3 regions of the Rodentibacter caecimuris genome follow, and region 3 is predicted to be linked to each of the others. Evidence: riboswitches for the same ligand, from Rfam matches in the RefSeq annotation. Region 3 holds a riboswitch; each other region holds the start of a gene.
What was found. Region 3 has a riboswitch for thiamine pyrophosphate ahead of FEE42_RS00975 (hypothetical protein). Riboswitches for the same ligand answer to the same signal wherever they lie in the genome.
Positions count from the first base shown of each region.

Region 1: another riboswitch for thiamine pyrophosphate. It lies ahead of thiB (thiamine ABC transporter substrate binding subunit); the one in region 3 lies ahead of FEE42_RS00975 (hypothetical protein).
Region 2: another riboswitch for thiamine pyrophosphate. It lies ahead of FEE42_RS11465 (ABC transporter substrate-binding protein); the one in region 3 lies ahead of FEE42_RS00975 (hypothetical protein).

Region 1 covers NZ_CP040863.1:2,456,679-2,463,696, reverse strand. Annotated here, with positions in the region: gene bioB (biotin synthase BioB) at 1-213, opposite strand, end outside; gene thiQ (thiamine ABC transporter ATP-binding protein) at 223-852, opposite strand; gene thiP (thiamine/thiamine pyrophosphate ABC transporter permease ThiP) at 845-2,452, opposite strand; gene thiB (thiamine ABC transporter substrate binding subunit) at 2,459-3,457, opposite strand; TPP riboswitch at 3,496-3,589, opposite strand; gene grxD (Grx4 family monothiol glutaredoxin) at 3,705-4,034, opposite strand; gene FEE42_RS11965 (TPM domain-containing protein) at 4,119-4,916, opposite strand; gene FEE42_RS11960 (TPM domain-containing protein) at 4,909-5,358, opposite strand; gene FEE42_RS11955 (LemA family protein) at 5,369-5,950, opposite strand; gene ompA (porin OmpA) at 6,062-7,018, opposite strand, start outside.
Region 2 covers NZ_CP040863.1:2,344,761-2,351,778, reverse strand. Annotated here, with positions in the region: gene dppD (dipeptide ABC transporter ATP-binding protein) at 1-371, opposite strand, end outside; gene FEE42_RS11480 (ABC transporter permease subunit) at 381-1,268, opposite strand; gene FEE42_RS11475 (ABC transporter permease subunit) at 1,282-2,283, opposite strand; gene uvrD (DNA helicase II) at 2,453-4,633, opposite strand; TPP riboswitch at 5,016-5,103, shown strand; gene FEE42_RS11465 (ABC transporter substrate-binding protein) at 5,162-6,202, shown strand; gene fdhD (formate dehydrogenase accessory sulfurtransferase FdhD) at 6,285-7,018, opposite strand, start outside.
Region 3 covers NZ_CP040863.1:200,514-207,531, reverse strand. Annotated here, with positions in the region: gene thiD (bifunctional hydroxymethylpyrimidine kinase/phosphomethylpyrimidine kinase) at 1-578, opposite strand, end outside; gene thiM (hydroxyethylthiazole kinase) at 571-1,362, opposite strand; partial or broken gene tenA (thiaminase II) at 1,382-2,029, opposite strand; gene FEE42_RS00975 (hypothetical protein) at 2,043-2,252, opposite strand; TPP riboswitch at 2,329-2,420, opposite strand; gene FEE42_RS00970 (TonB-dependent receptor) at 2,586-4,757, shown strand; gene FEE42_RS00965 (ABC transporter ATP-binding protein/permease) at 4,815-6,575, shown strand; gene FEE42_RS00960 (DMT family transporter) at 6,849-7,018, opposite strand, start outside.

The DNA of each region.
Region 1 (7,018 bases), 350 kb from region 3:
GCAATCTTCCGGACAACCGCCGGTTTTAATTGACATTAATGTTGAAAGTTGAATTGCCTGCGGATTGAAATATTCGCGATGTACTTGTGCAGCTCGATAAATCAACTCCAAAAAAGGCGTTTCATACAACGCTTCTACTTTACAAACAGACCAATACTCCACTGAGGGATGAGGAGTTATTTCGGTTAATTGAACAGATTGTACGGTTGTCATACTTTTTTCCTATAAATTTTGTCCTTGATGAATATGAATAATACGATCAATATGCCCTTCTAATTCCTTAGGCTGATGGGTAACAAGCAGTAAGGTTAGCATTTTTTCATCACATAACTGGTCGAGCAACTTTAACATTTCCATACGTAATTGCGGATCAAGTGCGGAGAAAGGTTCATCCAATAATAAAATGGGTTTATCACGTAACAGACAACGTGCCAATGCAACACGTTGTTTTTGTCCACCGGAAAGTGCGGTCGATTTTCTCATTAAAAAATCCTGTAAATTGACCGCACTTGCGACTTGTTCAATTCGCATTTCCTCTTCCTTTGAAAGGGACAAATTCGGTTTTAAGCCTAATGCGATATTTTCCGCCACGCTCAAATGGGTGAACAAATTATTTTCTTGAAATAACATGGAAACCGGGCGTTCATAAGGGGCGCTTCTCGTATGATTTTCACCGTTAAGCCAAATTTCCCCCGCATTGGCATAATCAAAACCGGCGATCAGATTTAATAAAGTGCTTTTTCCCGCACCACTCTCACCGATAATCGCTACTTTTTCTTGCTCACCAATCTGTAAATCAAACATCATCGGCATGGATTGATAATTAAATTTCACTTGTTTTAATTTAATCATGGTTTTCCCTATTGTGTTCAATAAACATAAATAATCCAAGACATAAGCTAAGCAAAATCAATGCCGTAATCGCCGCTTCTTGACTCCGATATTGTCCGATTTGTTGATAAAGCAAGTGCGGTAAAGAAGTAAAATCCGGACTACCAAATAAGGCAATTGCCGTAAAATCCCCTAAAGAGAGTGTTGTCGCCAAAGCAAAGGTATATTTTAGCGGTGTTTTTAATAAGGGATATTCAATTAATTTGAAGCGTTGCCACCCTTTAAGGTTTAGCGATAAACACAATTTTTCGTAATACTGCGTAGCTTGCATCATCGGTGTACTTAAAATTCGAATGACAAAAGGCATTGCGGCTAACGCATTACACAGCACGACAATTAAAAATAAATGAACATTGCTAAAATCCATTTCCTGTAAAATTAAAAATAATCCTACCGAGAGAATTAACGTTGGTACGGCTAAAATCATCATACCACCGGTTTGAATGAGGGTTGCAAACACAGGAAAATGAAGCCATTGTAGCTGGCGGGAAAGCAGAAGTAATAAAAAAGAAAACACTATCGCTAATACACCTGAAGCGGGTGCCATTGAAAGGGAATAGATTAACGCTTTCCATAATTGGGGATCTTGCCAAAAACTAAACCATTCCGGTGCCCTCACCCCTTCCACCACAATACTCAGCAATGGTATGAAAAGAAATAAACATACGCTAAACAAAATAAAAACATTAAAAATTTTGACCGCACTTGATGGCGGCATCAACCAAATATAGCATTGGGAAAGGTTGGTTTCCGGCGGTTTAGCAAAAATTTGGGATACTCCAAATAATACAAAGCAAAAAACAAATTGAATCAAGGCAAATAAAGCCGCTTTAGGAAAATCAAATTCAAAAAAGATCGCTTGGTAAATAGCAACCTCCAAAGTGCTATTTTGTGGCCCGCCACCAAGAGAAAGCACGATGGTGAAACTGGTAAAACACAGCATAAAAATGAGAACAAAAGTCGGTAAAAGCTGGTTTTTAAGGTAAGGCATTTCAATTAAACGAAAAAATTGCCAACCTTGAATATTTAATTGTGCGGCTAACTGATGTTGTTCTGAGGGAATAGCTTGCAAGGCTTGTTGCGTTACCCTCGCAGCAAGGGGAATATTAAAAAAGAGGTGGGCAATTAATATACCGTTCAACCCATAAATTGTCGGTTTCCAATTAATCCCTAACCACTGCATTAGCCGACTTAACCAACCCTCTGTGCCATAAATTTCGAGTAAGCCAAAGATCGCCAAAAGCGCCGGCAACACAAAAGTAAGGGAAAGTAAACGCTGGATAAGACGTTTTCCCGGGAAAGGCTGATAAAAAAACACACGTCCAAATAATGCCCCGAGCAGCACAGCAAGCAATGCTGACAAAAAGGCTTGCCCGAAGCTAAAAAAGATAACTTGATGTAAATAGTCATCCTGCTTGAAAGCCTCCCAAGAATAATTTCCACCGACGGAAAATACTGCAGAAAGCGATGTGCTATAAAGCAAAACAATGAAAAAAATAACCGCACTTCCGCCAATATAATGACGAGGACGGAAATGCGGATAAGAAAACAACGATATCATTAGAAACTATTTAGAAAGTGCTTTTTGCCACTGATTAATCCAAGTTTTTAATTGTTCTCCCGTGACTTTTGACGTATCCAGTACCGGCGTATTTTGAGTATGTTTTTTTAGCGCATCAATATGACTTTCGATAGGACTATCAATGACCGGTAACATCACATTATTTTTCGCAATATCGGCTTGTGCTTCCGGTGAAATCAAATAATCAAGAAAGTGATCCGCGCAAGCATTATTACGGTTCGCCACTTTAGCAACGACTTCCACTTGTAATACGCCGCCTTCACTAAATTCCGTAGCCATATAATTATCTTTTTGCTCAGAAAGAATATGGTAAATTGGCGAGGTGTTTGTGCTTAACACGAGATCCCCCTCCCCCTTTAAGAATGCACCGTAGGCTTCTGTCCAACCTTTTGTAATCGTTACAGTGTGTTCTGACAAGGTTTTCCAGACATTTTGTGCTTCCGACTGCGGATAAAGGGCATTTACCCAAAGTAATAAACCGCGTCCGATACTACTGGTTCGCGGATCTTGATATAGCACTTTTAGATCTTTACGCGCAATCAATTCTTTCAAACTTGTTGGTGGGTTAGTTAATTTATTTTTATCGTAAATAAAAGCATATTTTGCAAAATCAAAAGGCAAAAATGTGTGATCATCCCATTTTAGCGGTAATGCCAATTTACCAAGATCCACTTGGTTAGGCTCAAACATTGCTAATTTTTTGGCTTCATCAATTTGATGATTATCTAAACCTAATACCACATCCGCTTTAATTTTTTTTCCTTCTAAGCGTACACGATTAAACAAAGTACCATTATTATCAAAGGCAACATAATTTAACTGACACTGTGGAAATTGTTTTTCAAAGCCGCTTTTGACTTTCGGCCCGGCACTCCAATCGGCACTAAAAGAATCGTAAGTATAAACAGTGAGTGGTTGTGCAGCAGTTTGAGCAAATGCAGAAGCAGCAAAAAGTGCGGTTGAAATGAGGATTATTTTCTTCATTGTACTGTCCTTATAAAAATAGAAATGAAGAAACAGCCTAATGAAAAGAGTTAGTTTCCTACGCCAGCATTATCTGTTTCAGGTTCACGGGTATCTCTCAGCCAAACAATGTTAGCACCCCGACTAAGGGTTAAAAGTCTATATAAACTTTTTAAAATATACAAGCACCTTGAAACAAAACTGTTAGTTTGATCACAAAATTTAGACAAAATAAAACCCGCAATAAACGGGTTTTAAGGATGGAAGATTATGCTTCTTGGTGCTTTGCTGCAACTTCGCTTAATAACGTTTGCAACTCACCTGCTTGATACATTTCCAGAATAATATCACAGCCACCAATTAATTCACCCTCTACCCATAATTGTGGGAAAGTTGGCCAATTAGCATAAGCAGGTAACTCAGCACGAATATCCGGATGCTGAAGAATATCCACATAACCAAAAGGTACTTTGCAGTTCATTAATGCCTCTGCCGCACGAGCAGAAAAACCACAAGAAGGCAATTTTGGTGAGCCTTTCATATAAATTAAAATCGGGTTTTCGCTGATTTGTTTTTTGATTTTGTCTAACGTTTCCATAATGTTCCCCGTAAAAAATAGAGGCACGTATTCTAACATAAGTTAGAGGTATCACAAATTAGAACTTGAGTAATTATGTCAGGTTTACCAACTTCCGCCGGCACCGCCGCCACCGAATCCTCCACCGCCAAAACCGCCTCCCGATGAACCGCCACCACCGAATCCGCCGCCAAATCCCCCACCAAAACCAGAGCCTCCGCGACGGCGGGATAATGTTGATTGACGCACAATTCGATTCAATTGATCACGCTGATTCGGGCTGATATAAATTTCATCTTTATGATATTGATATTCGCCAAACACAACAAAGGCAATAAACACCAGCACCATAATGAAAGGAATATATTTATCAAACTCACTATCTTCCATTTGATAAGCACCGTATTCCCCTTGGCTTGCAGCGATTATGTCATTTAATCCGTCATTAATACCCTGTGCATACTGCCCTTGTTTAAATTGCGGTAAAATTGCATTGCGGATAACCTGTGATAAAAAAGCGTCCGGTAATACCCCTTCTAAACCTTGCCCTGTCGCAATAAATACTTTGCGATCATTTTTTGCAATTAACATTAAAACGCCGTTATTTAGCTGCTTACGCCCTATTCCCCACTTATCACCTAAGGCAAAAGTATAATCCGCAATTTCATATTCACCGGTAGTCGGTACAAGCACAACGGCAATTTGCGAGCTGGTTGCCTCTCCATAAGAGACCAGTTTGTTTTCTAGAAGTTGCCGTTGCTGTGAGGAAAGCGTATTGGTGTAATCATTCACATAATGGAAAGGATTTGGCGTAGGCGGAAACTGTGCGGCAGAGACAAAAGCGCCCCAAAAAACGAAGATAAAAACAACCGCACTTTTCATGATTTGCAAAAGTTTAGTCATGAATAATCACCTCATTTGGCAACTCATTTCTGTCATCAACTTGAATAGGAAAATGCGTTTTTAAGGTATCGGTAATATGTTCAATCGCCTCAACGATACCTTGTGTGTAGGCTTTTTCCTTAAATCGTGCAATCATTAAATCACATTGTTTTTGCCAATAAGCATCATCGACAAATTGATGAATTCCTTTATCACCAATAATGGCACAAAGATGATTTTTGTATCCAACATAAATTAATACTGCATTTTTTGCTGCCGTTTGATGCATATCAAGCTCACCAAAAATTTGTAATGCTCGCTCAATCGCCGATAATCCTTTTTCGGTTTTTGGTAATTTACGTTCAATATAAACCCGTAATTCTGCCGAACTTTGACTTTCAAGGCGAGCAATTGCCGCCTCAATTTGTTTTTTATCAACAGGGATTCTTGAAAGGAATTTCATCCGCTATGTCCTAGTTAAAATTTACTGTTGGCGCATTTTCAGCACCGGCTGAGGATTTAAAGTAAGGTTTTTCTTTAAAACCCAAAATCAACGCAGCAAATTTTGTTGGAAATTGACGCACTTTTTGGTTATACAATCGAGCTGCATCATTAAACTTATTACGGGCAACATTAATACGATTTTCTGTTCCTTCAAGTTGTGCTTGTAAATTCATAAAGCCTTCATGCGCCTTTAATTGCGGATATTGTTCAACAGTAACAAGTAATCGGGATAATGCGGATCCCACTTGATTTTGTTCCTGCTGGAATTGAGCAAGTTGTTCTTCCGTCATATTTGCAGGATCAATTTTAGTTTGTGTCGCTTTTGCTCTTGCTTCAATCACATTCGTTAAGGTTTGCTGTTCAAAATTTGCTTGCCCTTTCACTGTATTTACTAAATTTGGGATGAGATCTGCACGGCGTTGATAAGAAGACTCTACGTTTGCCCACACAGAATCAATTTCTTCTTCCGCTTTAACTAAACCGTTATAACTAGACATTAAAGTAAATCCTGCCACGATAACAACAAGGATAATAACAAGCCATTTTTTCATGATAATGTTCCTATTAATAAAATTAACAAAATTCTTCTTACTAAAAGAAAAGACCTAAACCGAAGTTTAGGCCTTTTTCTATTTAATCCATCAACGGATAACTAAATGAAATTATTTAGTACCGTTAACTGCGATTTCAACGCGACGGTCTGGCGCTAAGCAAGCGATAAGCGCTTTACGACCTTTAACCGCGTCACAAGTTGCACCGGTAACAGGATTTGCTTCACCATAACCAGTAGCAGTGATGTCTTGTGCTGCAACACCTTTAGCAACTAAGTAGTTAGCTACAGAATCTGCACGACGTTGTGATAATTTTAAGTTTGCTGCATCTTTACCGATACGGTCTGTGTAACCAGCAACGGCTACTTTAGCGCTATTTACTTGTGCGATTTCACCATAGATACCGTCTAAAGTTGCTTGTGCTTGTGGTTTTAAGTTTGCTTTACCGAAAGCGAAAGTAACATCAGAATTTAAGTTGAAAGTTTTGCTTACAACTTCAGGCGCAACAACCGGAGCACCTTGACCGAAACGGTAAGATAAACCAGCAGTTACAGAACCGATCCACGGAGTATAGTCTGCATCTTCTGCAATTTTGTTATCTTTACCAACAGAAGTTAACCATTGGTATTCAACACGCAATGCTAACTCTGGTAATGAAGGTAATGCATACTCAACACCTGCTGCAAATACCGGAGACACTTTTAAGCTGTGAGCACGAGTACCCCAAACGCTACCTTCCTCTGCAACACCCTTAGCATTTTTATAGTCTGAACGAACTAATGCCGCACCAGCACGACCATAAAGGTCTAAGCCTTCTAACACTTCATAGCTTCCTTTTAAGCTTAAGTGTGCACCGTGGTTAGTGTGTTTTGAAACAACTTTTTCGCCTTTAGAGAATTTAGCACGACCAAAATCATCGTAACCTAATTCTACCGCTAAACCTAAGTTGTCACGGTTTAAAACTTGGTAACCACCGAAAACACCGTAAGTTACAGAGTTACGGTTAACACCGAAACCATTTTCGTGACCAACATATTTTGAGTCGACTCGTTTTAAACCATCATGGAA
Region 2 (7,018 bases), 460 kb from region 3:
TTTGAACCGCCCTCATGAACTTTTAGTGCCTCCATAATTTGGAACCCTACTGTATAGGCAGGATTTAGGCTGGTCATTGGATCTTGGAAAATCATTGCCATATCCGCACCAATCAGGGCGCGTTTGTCTTTGTCACTCAGGGTTAATAAATCTTTATCTTCAAATGCTAAAGAATCTGCAAAAACCCGTCCCGGATAATCAATTAATCCCATAATCGCTAAAGAACTCACCGATTTACCGGAACCTGATTCCCCGACAATGCCCAAGACTTCGCCTTGCTCTACTTGATAACTTACACGATCCACCGCGTTAAAAGGTGTAGTTTTATCACCAAACTGAACTGAAAGCGCTTTTACTTCCAATAATGCCATTCCGCCCCCTTATTGTTTAAGTTTTGGATCGAGTGCATCACGCAGACCATCGCCCATTAAATTAAAGGCGAGTACCAAAGATAAAATCACCAAGCCCGGAATCGTTACCAACCAGTTAGCTGCCTGCATAAAACTCCGTGCTTCGGAAAGCATGGTGCCTAATTCCGGTGTCGGTGGTTTAGCTCCAATACCAAGGAAACCCAGCGTGGCAAGTTCTAAAATAGCGTTAGAAATCCCCATTGTCATTTGTACAATAAGCGGGGCTAAGCAGTTAGGTAAAATCACAATAAACATTAAGCGTAATACCCCCGCGCCCGCTACTTTAGATGAGGTTACATAATCCCGATTTTTTTCATTCATCACTGCTGCCCGGGTTAAACGAACATAGCTTGGAATAGATACCACCGCAATAGCCAAGGTTGCATTCAGTAAAGAAGGCTCTAAGATCGAAACAACGACAATAGTCAGCAATAAGTTCGGAATTGCCAACATAATATCAATTAAACGCACAATAACCGTATCCAATACGCCACCATAATAACCGGCAAGCAATCCTAAGCTCGTTCCCAACAAACAAGAAAGGATCACGATGACAAAGCCGGCAAAAACTGAAATTCGGGTACCATAAATAATACGTGAAAGAATATCCCGACCAATATCATCAGTACCAAGTAAATAAGCCACGTTGCCACCCTCATACCAAGCTGGAGGTAATAATAGTGCGGTACGATTTTGCTCAGCTGGGTCAAAAGGGGCAATATAGGAAGCAAATATACCGATAAATGCCACAACCAGAATAAAAATTAACCCGATGAGCGCACCTCGATTTTGCTTAAAATAAAACCAAAATTCTTGTAAAGGCGTTCTAGGCACTAACATTGAAGTTGTGTCTGTCATTCTTTCTCCTACATCAATGACGAATACGCGGATTTACCACGCCGTAAAGCAAATCAATGGTTAAATTCACCACAATAATAATCGTGGCGATAATTAAAACGGCGCCTTGCAGTACAGGATAATCCCGTGCATGAATGGCATCAATAATCCATTTTCCAATACCCGGCCACGAGAAAATCGTTTCCGTCAATACCGCACCGGAAAGTAATTGACCGACAATTAATCCCACTACGGTCACCACCGGAATCAACGCGTTACGCAACGCATGTACAATCACAATACGTGTATAACTGAGCCCTTTTGCTTTAGCCGTACGAATATAATCTTCGCCTAATACTTCCAACATAGCGGAGCGGGTCATCCTCGTAATAATCGCAAGCGGTATTGTGCCTAATACAATGGCAGGCAAAATCAAGGATTTCAGCGCATTTTCAAACGCACCCGGTACACTGGAAAGCCAACTATCAATCAGCATAAAACCTGTTGGCGTATCGATCCAAAAATCGTTTTCTAAACGCCCCCCTTGCGGTAAACCAAGGGAAGGAGACACATATAAAATCAGAATCAAGCCCCACCAAAAAATAGGCATAGAGTAACCAGTCAGTGAAATAGTCGTTACTCCATGAGAAATCCAACTGTCTTTTTTCACCGCAGCTATTGTGCCGAGTATCAGGCCACCGAGTAGCGACCAAAGCAACGCAAAAAAAGCCAACTCAGTCGTAGCCGGGAAAAGGGTAAAAAACTCGGTAATAACAGGTTGTTGTGTACGAAATGAAGCGCCAAAATCCCCTTGAATCACATTACCAATATAGTTGAAGTATTGCTGATATAGAGGAAGATCTAAACCTAATTGATGCATCATTTGCTGGTGAACCTCAGGCGTTAAGCCCCGTTCCCCCATCATAATTTCTACCGGATCACCTGGGATAAAATGGATGAGAGCAAAGGTGACAAAAGTAATGGCAATGAAAGTTGGAATCACCATCAAAATACGTTTGAAGATAAATTTAAACATGGGAATTTGTTGATAATCACTTAACAAAAAGTGCGGTCAAAATTCACCGCACTTTTCAAAAAAACCAATAGGTAAAATAAAAAATCTATCGGATTCTACCGCACTTTAGCTTACTTTGCCAAATCACTAAAGGTTATTGGCTATGTCTTGTTGGAATATGAGAAGGGAATTACATCTTTTCTAACTTTGCCAAATGCGCAATCAGCCATTTAATGCCCTGGGCTTGGAAAGCAATTTGTAATCTTGTGTTATTGTCGCTCCCTTCAACATTAATCACCGTACCGACACCAAACTTTTCATGTTTCACTTTTTGCCCCATTTTCCATCCGTTTTCATTCTCTATCGAATGAGACAGCGTTCCCACTTTCGCTAGATTCATTGCCCGTGTAACCGTTCCGCGCAAACGAATTTCTTGGATACATTCTCGCGGTAACTCTGCGATAAAACGGGATGGGAGATGGCGTTCTTCTTTTGCATATAAACGACGACTCTCCGCATAGGAAATGGTCAATTTTTTCTTTGCACGGGTAATACCGACATACGCCAAACGGCGTTCTTCTTCCAAACGCCCCGGCTCTTCAAAAGAGCGGAAACTCGGAAACAGACCTTCTTCCACGCCGACGATAAATACACGGGGAAATTCCAATCCTTTTGCGGAATGCAATGTCATCATTTCGACACAAGATTGATGCGGTGAAGCTTGTTCCTCTCCCGCTTCAAGCGAGGCATGAGTTAGAAAAGCAGTAAGATCCGTCATGTCATCCGCCTCATCGGGTTTTATAAATTCACGTGTCGCAGTGACTAATTCTTCCAAGTTTTCGATCCGCACTTCGCCCTTTTCTCCCTTTTCCTGTTTATACATTTCATACAAACCGGAATGTTTAATCACAAAATCCGTTTGAGCAAAAAGCGGCATTTCAAAGGTATCCTGCTGCAAAGAATTAATTAATTCTTGAAAGCGTAATAATGCGGTGGATGCTCGTCCCGCAAGCATATTTTCTTGGATGGCAACTTGTATCGCCTGCCATAATGTAATTTGACGTGCACGTGTTAAATTTCGTAAGACATCTAAAGTGCGGTCACCAATCCCTCGTGTCGGCGTGTTAATCACGCGTTCAAATGCCGCATCATCTTGTCGGTTATTAATCAAACGCAAATAGGCTAAGGCATCTTTAATTTCTTGGCGTTCAAAGAATCTCACCCCACCATAAATCCGATAAGGAATTTGACTACGAATTAAAGCCTCCTCAATCACGCGGGATTGACTGTTGCTACGGTAAAGCACGGCACAATCATCCAGTTTTCCCCCGTTATCCACCCAATCCTGAATTTGCGACGCCACAAATTTGGCTTCGTCCAGCTCATTAAAAGCGGCATAAATTCCAACAGGCTCTCCTTTTTCCCCTTCCGTCCACAAATTTTTCCCAAGCCTATCCGTATTATTGGCAATTAATTCATTTGCACTATTTAAAATATTCGCGGTAGAACGGTAATTTTGTTCAAGACGAATGGTTTTGGCATTGAAATCTTTCAGGAATTTTTGAATATTTTCAACTTGTGCGCCACGCCAACCATAAATAGATTGATCATCATCCCCCACTACCATCACTTTTCCGCTCTGTCCGGCAAGGGTTTTGATCCATTGATATTGAATTTTATTGGTATCCTGAAACTCATCTACCAAAATATGTTGAAAACGTTGTTGGTAACGCTGCAAAATCAGCGGTTTTTTTTCAAATAATTCATAAGCACGAATCAATAACTCCGCAAAATCCACTAATCCCGCACGGTCACTGGTATCTTGATAAATTTGATAAATTTTAATCCATTCACGCTCTTGGCGATCGTTAAAATCCTCGATCTCGTGCGGGCGCAAACCTTCATCTTTTTTATTATTGATGTACCAACAAGCTTGTTTGGGAGGAAAGGCTTTTTCATCAAAATTGTGCAATTTTAGTAAGCGTTTAACTAAACGCAATTGATCTTCCGAATCCAAAATTTGGAAATCCTGCGGCAAACCGACATCTAAATGGTGCGCACGCAATAAACGATGAGCAATGCTGTGAAAAGTGCCAATCCACATTCCGAATAAACTGTGTTGGGAATGTTTGGCTAATGTTTCTTGAATACGATGGCGCATTTCCGCTGCGGCTTTATTGGTAAAAGTCACCGCCATAATGCTCCCTTCAGAAATATTTTCTACTGCCATCAACCAAGCAATACGGTGAGTTAATACTCGGGTCTTACCGCTTCCCGCCCCAGCCAGCACTAAACAGTTATCAAGGGGAGCCGCAACCGCTTCACGCTGTTTATCATTCAACCCATCAAGTAATTCAGAAATATCCGTCATAACATTATTTTATCTGTTTAAATTTACAGTCATTATAGACATTATTTGTAAGCGAATCTAGCGTTAACTATAGTTTTAAACAAAAGGTCTGTAATCACTTAATACTCAACTATTCCAAGACGGAGGCTTTAGATTTGAGAGTAGATGAATACTACAAAGATGTTTCAATACACAACCGCCTGAAGGCGGCTGCCTTTTTTCGCTGCTTCATCAAGTAACTTCGGAATGTTTCAATACACAGCCTCCTGAAGGCGGCTGCTTGTATTTCAACCACTATTTTTCATGACAAAAACTCCATATATTTGTACATTTAAAACATCACAACGACAGCAACAATAAACAGATCCGACTTTACAAAAATAGGGGGACAGCTTATAGTGGATTCGGTTAGTCGGGGTGCAAAATCGCTGAGAAATACCCGTGAACCTGAAGCAGTTAGCACTGACGTAGGAAACTAATCTTCTCTTCCTCAAGGGCTGACTTACTTTTTTCTTTAATTCATCAATTAATAATAAGTAGGGATGCATGATGACCCACTATGCGCATTTAAAAAATACCTTAAAATTTACCGCACTTTGTACTCTTTTAGGTTTCAGTTTACCAAATCATGCCGAGACACAAGGAAAACTCGTTGTTTATTGCAGCGTTCAAAACACTACCTGCGAGAAAGTTTCACAAGCATTTAGCAAAAAATATCATGTTGAAACACAATTTGTGCGTCATAGCACCGGCACTGTGCTAGGCAAGCTCAAAGCAGAAAAAGATAATCCTCAAGCTGATGTTTGGTATGGCGGAACCTTTGAACCGCACCTTCAAGCACGAGATGCCGGTTTGCTTGCGATTTATCGTTCCCCTGAACAAAAAGATATTATGCCTCAATTTAAAAAATTGGTAGAACAACGCGGGGATACCACTTCAATTATTTATTTGATGGAACTTGGCATTGGGATAAATGAAAAATCCCTTACCGAAAAAAACATCGCCAAGCCACAATGTTATGCGGATTTATTAAAACCGGAATTTAAGGATTTAGTGCAATATCCCGATCCTCGTGTATCCGGTACGGGATATAGTATTCTTTCGACCTTAATCGAAATTATGGGTGAAGATAAAGCGTTCGATTATTTAAAAGCCTTAAACAAAAATATCAACCAATATACCAAAAGTGGCATGGCAACCAGCAATCTTTCTACCGGTGCAACGGCAGTGAATATTAGTTTTATGCACGCCTATGTACGTGAAAAAGATAAAGGCGCGCCTGTTGTCGGCATCTTGCCTTGCGAAGGAGTCGGTTACACCCTAGGGGCTGCAAGTATTATCAAAAACGGACGAAATTTAGAAAATGCCAAACGTTTTATTGATTTTGTCCTGTCCGCCGAAGCACAAGAAATTCCGTGGCGTGAAGCTGATTCTTATCAGTTACCGACCAATATCCACGCAAAATCGCACCCAAATCTCCCCAATCCGATGAAATTAAAATTAATTGATATTGATTTCATTCGGTTTGGCGCCGACCAAGAAGCGAAACGTTTAATTGATCGCTGGATGAAAGAAGTAAAAGGGGAATAAACTTCAAAAAAGACGAGGCGATTCAATCAGCCTCGTCTTTTTTATGATAAGAATTAATGAAACACTTTATCGCGAAAAACACCTAAAAAATTAACCGCTCTTTTCCTGTATAAACATTCCCCTTACCTTCTCTTGCAAACCCTACCAATGTCAAATGATGAGTTTCAGCCATTTTTACCGCCAAATCCGTTGCCGCGGAAATTGCGACTAACATTTCTACTCGACATGAAATTGCTTTTTGCACCATTTCATAGCTTGCTCTACTTGATGTCAAAATGAAACCCTGTTTATCGGTTTTAGCATACCAACCAAGCAGTTTATCCAATGCTACATGACGTCCAACATCTTCTCGAATAGCAAGTATATTGCCTTGTAAATCAAAAAATGCACAGGCATGGGTTGCACCGGTTTGGTTACCTAATTGTTGATTTTCCTGCAACGTAGAAAGGCAATTATCGAGCAAACTAACATCAAACTGAAAAGTGCGGTCTAATTTAGGAAAGTTTTTATATACTTGGTTTAACTGTTCCGTGCCACAAATTCCACACCCCGTACGTCCGGTAAGATTTCGTCGATGTTCTTTAAGTGCCATAAATTGACGACTGGAAAGCTCAATTTGCACTTCAATGCCATTACACACTTCTTGTACATCAATACCATAAATATCAGCAGGTTGATTAATAATGCCTTCCGTTAAAGAAAAACCTAAAGCAAAATCTTCTAAATCCTGCGGAGAACACATCATCACAGCATGAGAAATACCGTTATAAACAAGTGAAACCGGGGTTTCAACAGCGAGCAAATCGTTTTTTGTTT
Region 3 (7,018 bases):
AAAACCCAATCTTGGCATTGTTCACTCTGCGAGTTCAGGGAATGCCCGCCTTTGATAATCACATTACGTGCCCCTAACTTTTGGAGGGATTTTGCCGCTTTTTGAATGCTCATTTCATCGTAAATCGTCATCCCCGTTAAGGCTTCCGTTTCAGGAAGATTGGGAGTAATCACATCCGCCAGCGGGAGCAAATGTTCAATAAGTGCCGAAACCGCCTGCGATTGTAAGAGTGGTGCGCCGCCTTTCGCGATCATCACAGGATCAAGAACCAAATTGCCAAATGGACGTTCTTTAAGAGATTCCGCCACACATTCAATAATTTCCGGCGTTCCGAGCATGCCAATTTTCACGCTTGCAATATTGAAATCGTTTTTCACCGCTTGTAGTTGTGAACGAATGGTTTTCAATGGAATAGTGTGAATATCAAATACTCCCTGTGTATTTTGAGCCGTTACGGCAGTCACCACTGAAGTACCGAACACACCTTGCATTTGAAAGGTTTTTAGATCGGCTTGAATACCCGCACCGCCGCCACTATCCGAACCGGCGATGGTTAATACTTGGGGAATATTACTCATTGATCCGCCCTTTATGTGCAATCGTTTCAGGGGAAAGCGCCGCTAATTCATCTAATAAACGAATTTGGAATTGGCCGACTTGAGTAGTCAGACCTTGAGCGGCAAGTTCGCCCGCAACGGTATAAGCGACACAGGCTTCGAGGGTTGCCGCAAAATGATCGCCCGAATCCACAGCTAAGAAAGCCCCACAGACCGCACTGAGTAAACAGCCCGATGCCGTTACTTTAGGGAACAACGGCGTACCATTATGCACCGTAGCGGTTTGCCTACCGTCGCTGATGACATCAACTTCCCCACTAATCAATACAACACAGCCATGCTGCTTTGCGACACGTTGGGCAACGGCTTTCAAATCGACGTTACCTTGTCCGGCATCCACGCCTTTCGCTTGCCACGCTTCACCTGCAATTGTTGCCAATTCACCGGCATTACCACGAATTAGTGCAAATTTTATTTCAGACAACAGCTGACGTATGGTCTCTCGCCGATAGCTCGTTGCTCCTACGCCGACAGGATCAAGCACAACAGGGATCCCTTTCGCATTTGCCGTTTTACCTGCCAACAACATAGATTTTTGTTCTTTGCCGATCAATGTGCCGATATTAATCACGAGAGCTTGGCTTAAATTTGGCATTTCGACCATCTCCCCTTCGCTATCGGACATCATCGAGGAAGCCCCTAATGCCAATAATCCGTTGGCACTAAAATTAGCCGCAACAATGTTGGTAATATTATGAATGAGCGGATTTTGCTCACGGATTTTTGTAAGATAAATAGATTCCATCATAGTCTCCTTTTTGTGGTTAAGATAAATCTAATCCCATTTGCCAGAAATTAATTTCCATACGTGTCGCCGTGGTAAAAATGTTCTGAATATGGGTAAGTTGAGTCGGGTTTAATGATTGACAAAGTGATGTCAAAAAATCAGCCGTTTCTGCTGCGGCTTGCTGAAAATCAGCACTTGAATAAACATCAATCCAAGACTGATAAGGATTATTCGGCAAGCGTGGATAATGCGTTGTGATATAGTAAGCCGCTTGAGCATAACCAACGGCACAAGGCGTAATAGCGGCATAAAGCTACGCCAATCCGCCCGTCATTCCCACATCCAATAAGTAACGCGTATAAGCCACACAAGCCGGGCTTTCCGGCGTGTTTATCATCTCTTGTTCACTGATCCCCCACTGCTTGCAATAATTAATATGTAATTGAATTTCTTGGCTAAGAATGTCTAATGTTTTGCGTGGCACCGCCATTTCTGCAAAGTTTTTTGCTTTAAAAATACCCAATGCAAAAGCGCGGCTGTAATGAAAAAGATAGCGATAATCTTGTTTCAAATAATGTTGAAAACAACGTTTAGCTAACGTGCCTTGAGCCAGTTGCCGAACAAATTGATGCTCAATATAGTGTTGCCAATGAGGTTGTGCCCGTTCAATAAGTTGAGTGATCATTTTGTCTCCTTATTTAAAGTTCTAGCGTAAACCACGCTATACATAGATTAGGTTCAACATTGATTTGTTCTTGAACCGAACCCTGAATATCAATACTTTCGCTCAAACGTAACAACGTCGATTCGCCTGATGAACCTAATAATTTTTTAGAAAGAAATAAATTAAGCCGCTCAAATAAGGCTTGAACAGCAAAGTTAAGACTTAAATTCCGGATATACGCCATTGCCGACTCTCAAAATTAATAAGAGATTTGAATAGGCGAGAATGAAAAATTAAGAATGGAATGAAAAATGAAAAGATAATTTGGCATATTAGTTTCCTACGTCAGTGCTAACTGTTTCAGGTTCACGGGTATCATCTCAGCCACATCGTGGCACCCCGACTAAAGTGATTAAGAGTCTATACCGCCGCTGAAGAAAAAACAAGCAAAAGTGCGGTTATTTTTCTCTAAATTTTCATTTAATAGCAAATACAAATTATTCCTATTGAGGCAAATAATTATTTTCAGTTATACTTACCGCTCTTTTTTATTACATCAATTTTAAGGAAAGCAAATATGGCGTTTAAACACAGTATTCTTTACACCGCACTTTTTACCGGTGTATCTGTTTCAGTGTTGGCGGAAACACAAACCGATGTCAGCTCAAGTTCCGAAATGGTATTGGATCAAGTGAATGTCGTCACCGAATTGGAAAAAGCAAAAGCCGCTGGTGAAAAACAAAAAGAAATTGTTAATCTCAGTTTACTTGGGATGCAAACTGCATTTACTTCGCCTATTGCGGTTGTTCACTATGATGAAAAAGCCTTTGAAAATTCTCAACAACGTAATCTTTTAGACGGGATTGCTAAAATTGATTCTTCAGTAATGAATTTCGGTGGAGAAACCAATACGTTATCGGGAATTTATGTGCGAGGATTACAACTGGATGCCCGTCAAATTACGGTTAACGGATTAGCGGGACTTTATTCTACTTATAGCTCCCCAACCGCTGCCGTTAGCTCGGCTCAGTTAATTAAAGGTGCTTCAACGGCTGTCGCCGGAATGGATCCTGAGGGTGCCGCCGGTTCTTCCTTAAATGTTGAGACCAAACGGGCGACTGATAAAGACATTAATCAACTTGGTTTTGCTTGGTACAGCAACAATCGTTTACAGGAAACCTTTGATTTTGGTCGCCGTTTCGGTGCAAATAAAGAATGGGGTATCCGCCTAAACGGGAAATATCGTGATGGTGATACGGCACGCCGTAATTATGACGAACGAAACAAAGAATTTGCTGTGGGTTTAGACTATCGTGGTGAGAAATTCCGTGCCGGTATTGATTATATGTACACCAAACGGGCAACACATGGCGGTCGTGCACGTATTCAAGATATTCAGCGCTTAAACTATCGTTTACCAAGCTCCCCAAGCGGCGATACAAATTTTGTGCCGTATTGGAACGGTCAAACCACTCAAGATCAAACCATTATGGGAACCTTTGAATATGAGCTGCCTTATAGCATGGTGTTATCCGGTGGCTTGGGTTATATGGAATCACGCTATTACGGCAAATTCGGTCAAGTTCGAATGATGGATGAAACCACCTATACCGAACAATATCGTTTACAACAACTAAGAGCGATGGATTACCATATTCGTACAACAAGCGGAAATCTAAAATTACAAGGTGAATTTGAAACCGGTTCGATCAACCACAACTGGAATTTAGCGTTTGATGCGGTAAGACGCCAACGTGATTTCGATCAGGGGGCGGTTTTAAATCAAAATGTTTATTCCAATATCAACCTTTATCACCCGCAATTTATTACATCCCGTCAGCCTAATAGTGCTGTAACGCAGGGCGCAACGAACGAAAAACTAGCGAGTTACAGCCTTGCCTTTGCAGATACCGCTTCATTTATTGATGACACAGTTCGTTTAACACTCGGCGGACGTTTCCAGTGGATTAAACAACACGCCCTGCCTTATCCGGCAAAACCAAGCCGAGATGTTCGTTATCACGAAAATCGTTTTAGCCCAATGGTGATGGCAGCCTATGTACCTAATCCAAACTTAACTTTTTATGCCAATTATTTAGAAGATTTGGAACCGGGTGCAACCGATGAGGATACCGGCGTTATGGCAAAACCGGTTGTTAGCCGACAAATCGAATTAGGGGTGCGCAAAAACTGGAAAGATCTTGCGACCACAACCTTAAGCATTTACCAATTATCACGCCCCGGTATTCATGCTAAAACCGGACAGGAACAAGGCAAAGAACGTAACCGTGGCATTGAATTAAATATCTACGGAAATCTGCTAAATAGTACATTACGCCCAAGTTTAGGTATCACTTACAATCAAGGAAAATTAATTGATTACCCAAGTTTTGCCGGCTCGATTATCAACGGCTCACAAGTTGCCAGCCCTCGTTGGATTGCTAAAGCCGCCGTTGAATGGGATACCCCGTTTATCAGAAATTTAACACTCAATGCGGCAATTCAATACTATGGAAAATCCTATCAAGATTATTCTGAAAAATTTGCCTTTCCATCTTATACAACGGTTGATGCAGGTGCCAAATATGTGGCGAAATTAAGTGAGCAACAAAGCCTAACATTCCGTGTTGGAGTAGAAAATTTATTTAATAAATCATACTGGCAGGTTCAGCGCGGCCGTTATGATCGCAGCTTTGCCGTGTTAGGTATGCCTCGCACTTATTGGGCTAACGTAGAATATTCCTTCTAATTCATTGAGTCTTATCAGGGCGAAACACTCTCGCCCTTTTTTCATTGATAAACATTTATGAACTGGCAAACCGAACTCAATAATAGTTTAAACTGGATTTTGACCGCACTTTTTTGGGTGATAATCTACTTTATCCTTACAATTACGGCATTAAAACAAACAACTTTCGGCAAAAAATTTTGGCGAATTGCCTCGCCGTCCATTACCAAGCAAAACCGGGTTAAACTTATCGCCATATTGCTATTGCTTTTCCTAATGATTTTACTTGAAGTACGGTTTAGCGTGCTGAATTCATTCTTTTACAATGGCTTATACAGCTCAATGCAAGAATTGGCGTCGGATAAATTCTGGTTCTTTGCCAAACTTAATGCACTTTTGGCACTCATACAGGTGCTTCACGCCATTGTCGATTATTTTCTTCGCCAAGTATTTGAAATCCGCTGGTTAGAAAGCCTTAATGCTATTTTGGTGAAACGCTGGCTGGAAAATAAAAAATATTACCGTCTCAAATATGAGCAAGATCTGCCCGACAATATCGATCAACGTATTGAACAAGATGCCCGTGAATTTATCGGCAGTACCGTACAAATTGTGCGGGGTATGATTAACTCCGTGCTGACGACCATTGAATTTACTATTATTCTCTGGTCGCTTTCAGGCGTTCTCAGTCTATTTGGTTTACCGATTGAAAAAGGTGTAGTGTTTTTCATTTATGCGTTCATCATTTTTGCCACACTGATGTCTGTCTGGATCGGGCATCCGCTCATCAAACTTAATTTTAATAAAGAAAAACTCAACGGCGATTATCGTTATTCGTTAATTCGGGTGCGTGATAATGCGGAAAGTATTGCCTTTTATCATGGTGAGCCGAAAGAGCAAATTTTACTGAAAGATAAATTTTCGCAAATCATTGGCAATCGTTGGGCGATTGTCTTAAAAATGCTTGGTTTGGACGGTTTTAACAACGGTGTTACTCGTTTCGCCAAACTATTACCATTAATGCTACAAGCCCCCCGCTTTTTTAGCGGACAAATCAAACTGGGCGATATGCACCAAACCGTGCAAGCATTTAATCGATTAATGACCGCACTTTCTTTCTTCCGCTTATTTTATGAAGAATTTACCTTATATCAGGCACGTCTTAACCGTCTTTATGGTTTTATAACCAAATTAGATGAATTGGATAAGTCGGGAATCTCCCAACCTTATACCTGCTCCAATCGAGTGGCATTAAAAGATTTTGGTGTAAAAGATGAACAAGGACGCATTTTATTAAATAACATAAATGTGGAACTTGAAAATGGTGATGCACTACTCATTCAAGGGGCGTCAGGTACAGGTAAAACCACCTTACTCAAAGCCATTGCCGGCATCTATCCTTTTGAAATTATCGGTATTGCAGAACACCCCTGTATGGGAAGTTTATTTTTACCGCAACGCCCTTATATGCCACAAGGAACGCTGCGTGAAGCTATTTGTTATCCGGACATTAATCCTCATCACCCGGGCTTAATCAACATAATGCGCGATTGTTGCTTGGAAAAATATCTCCACGCACTTGATATAGAAAACGACTGGCAGGCTATTTTATCGCCCGGTGAATTACAACGGGTCGCCTTCATTCGTATTTTGCTCACCAAACCTGATGTGGTTTTCTTGGATGAAACGACTTCCGCACTTGATGAAGCCACCGAATATCAGCTTTATAAAATCATTAAAGAACGTTTACCGAATATGATTATTCTCAGTATCGGACATCGCAGCACACTCCATCAATTCCACAATAAACAATTGAAATTGGAAGTCTGTATTGTGTAGATAAAAGTGCGGTTAAAATTAACCGCACTTTCAGTATTATGTAGAAAATGATAGAACCGGTATTTTAATATGATTATAGGGACACACGGATTATTATATCCAATATCAATAACTTTAATGGCTTATAAACAAAGGGCATACTCAGTACGCCTTATATTTTGTATAAATTTTCTATTTTGTGTATTTGCCACATAATACCGAGAAACCAATAGAATATTATCAAACTCTTATTAATTGATGATTCTTTTATATCTTCAATAAATTTCATTGATTCTATTGCTGCTTTTTTCTCAATGAAAAAACACATCCCACAATAACTATCGCGGCACCAAAACCTTGATAAACCGAAATGGTTTCCCCCAAGGTGACATAACTAATTAAAGCCGTAGATAAAGGTACGGTTAATTGAATAATGTTAAAAACAACAATACCTTGCTTTTGAA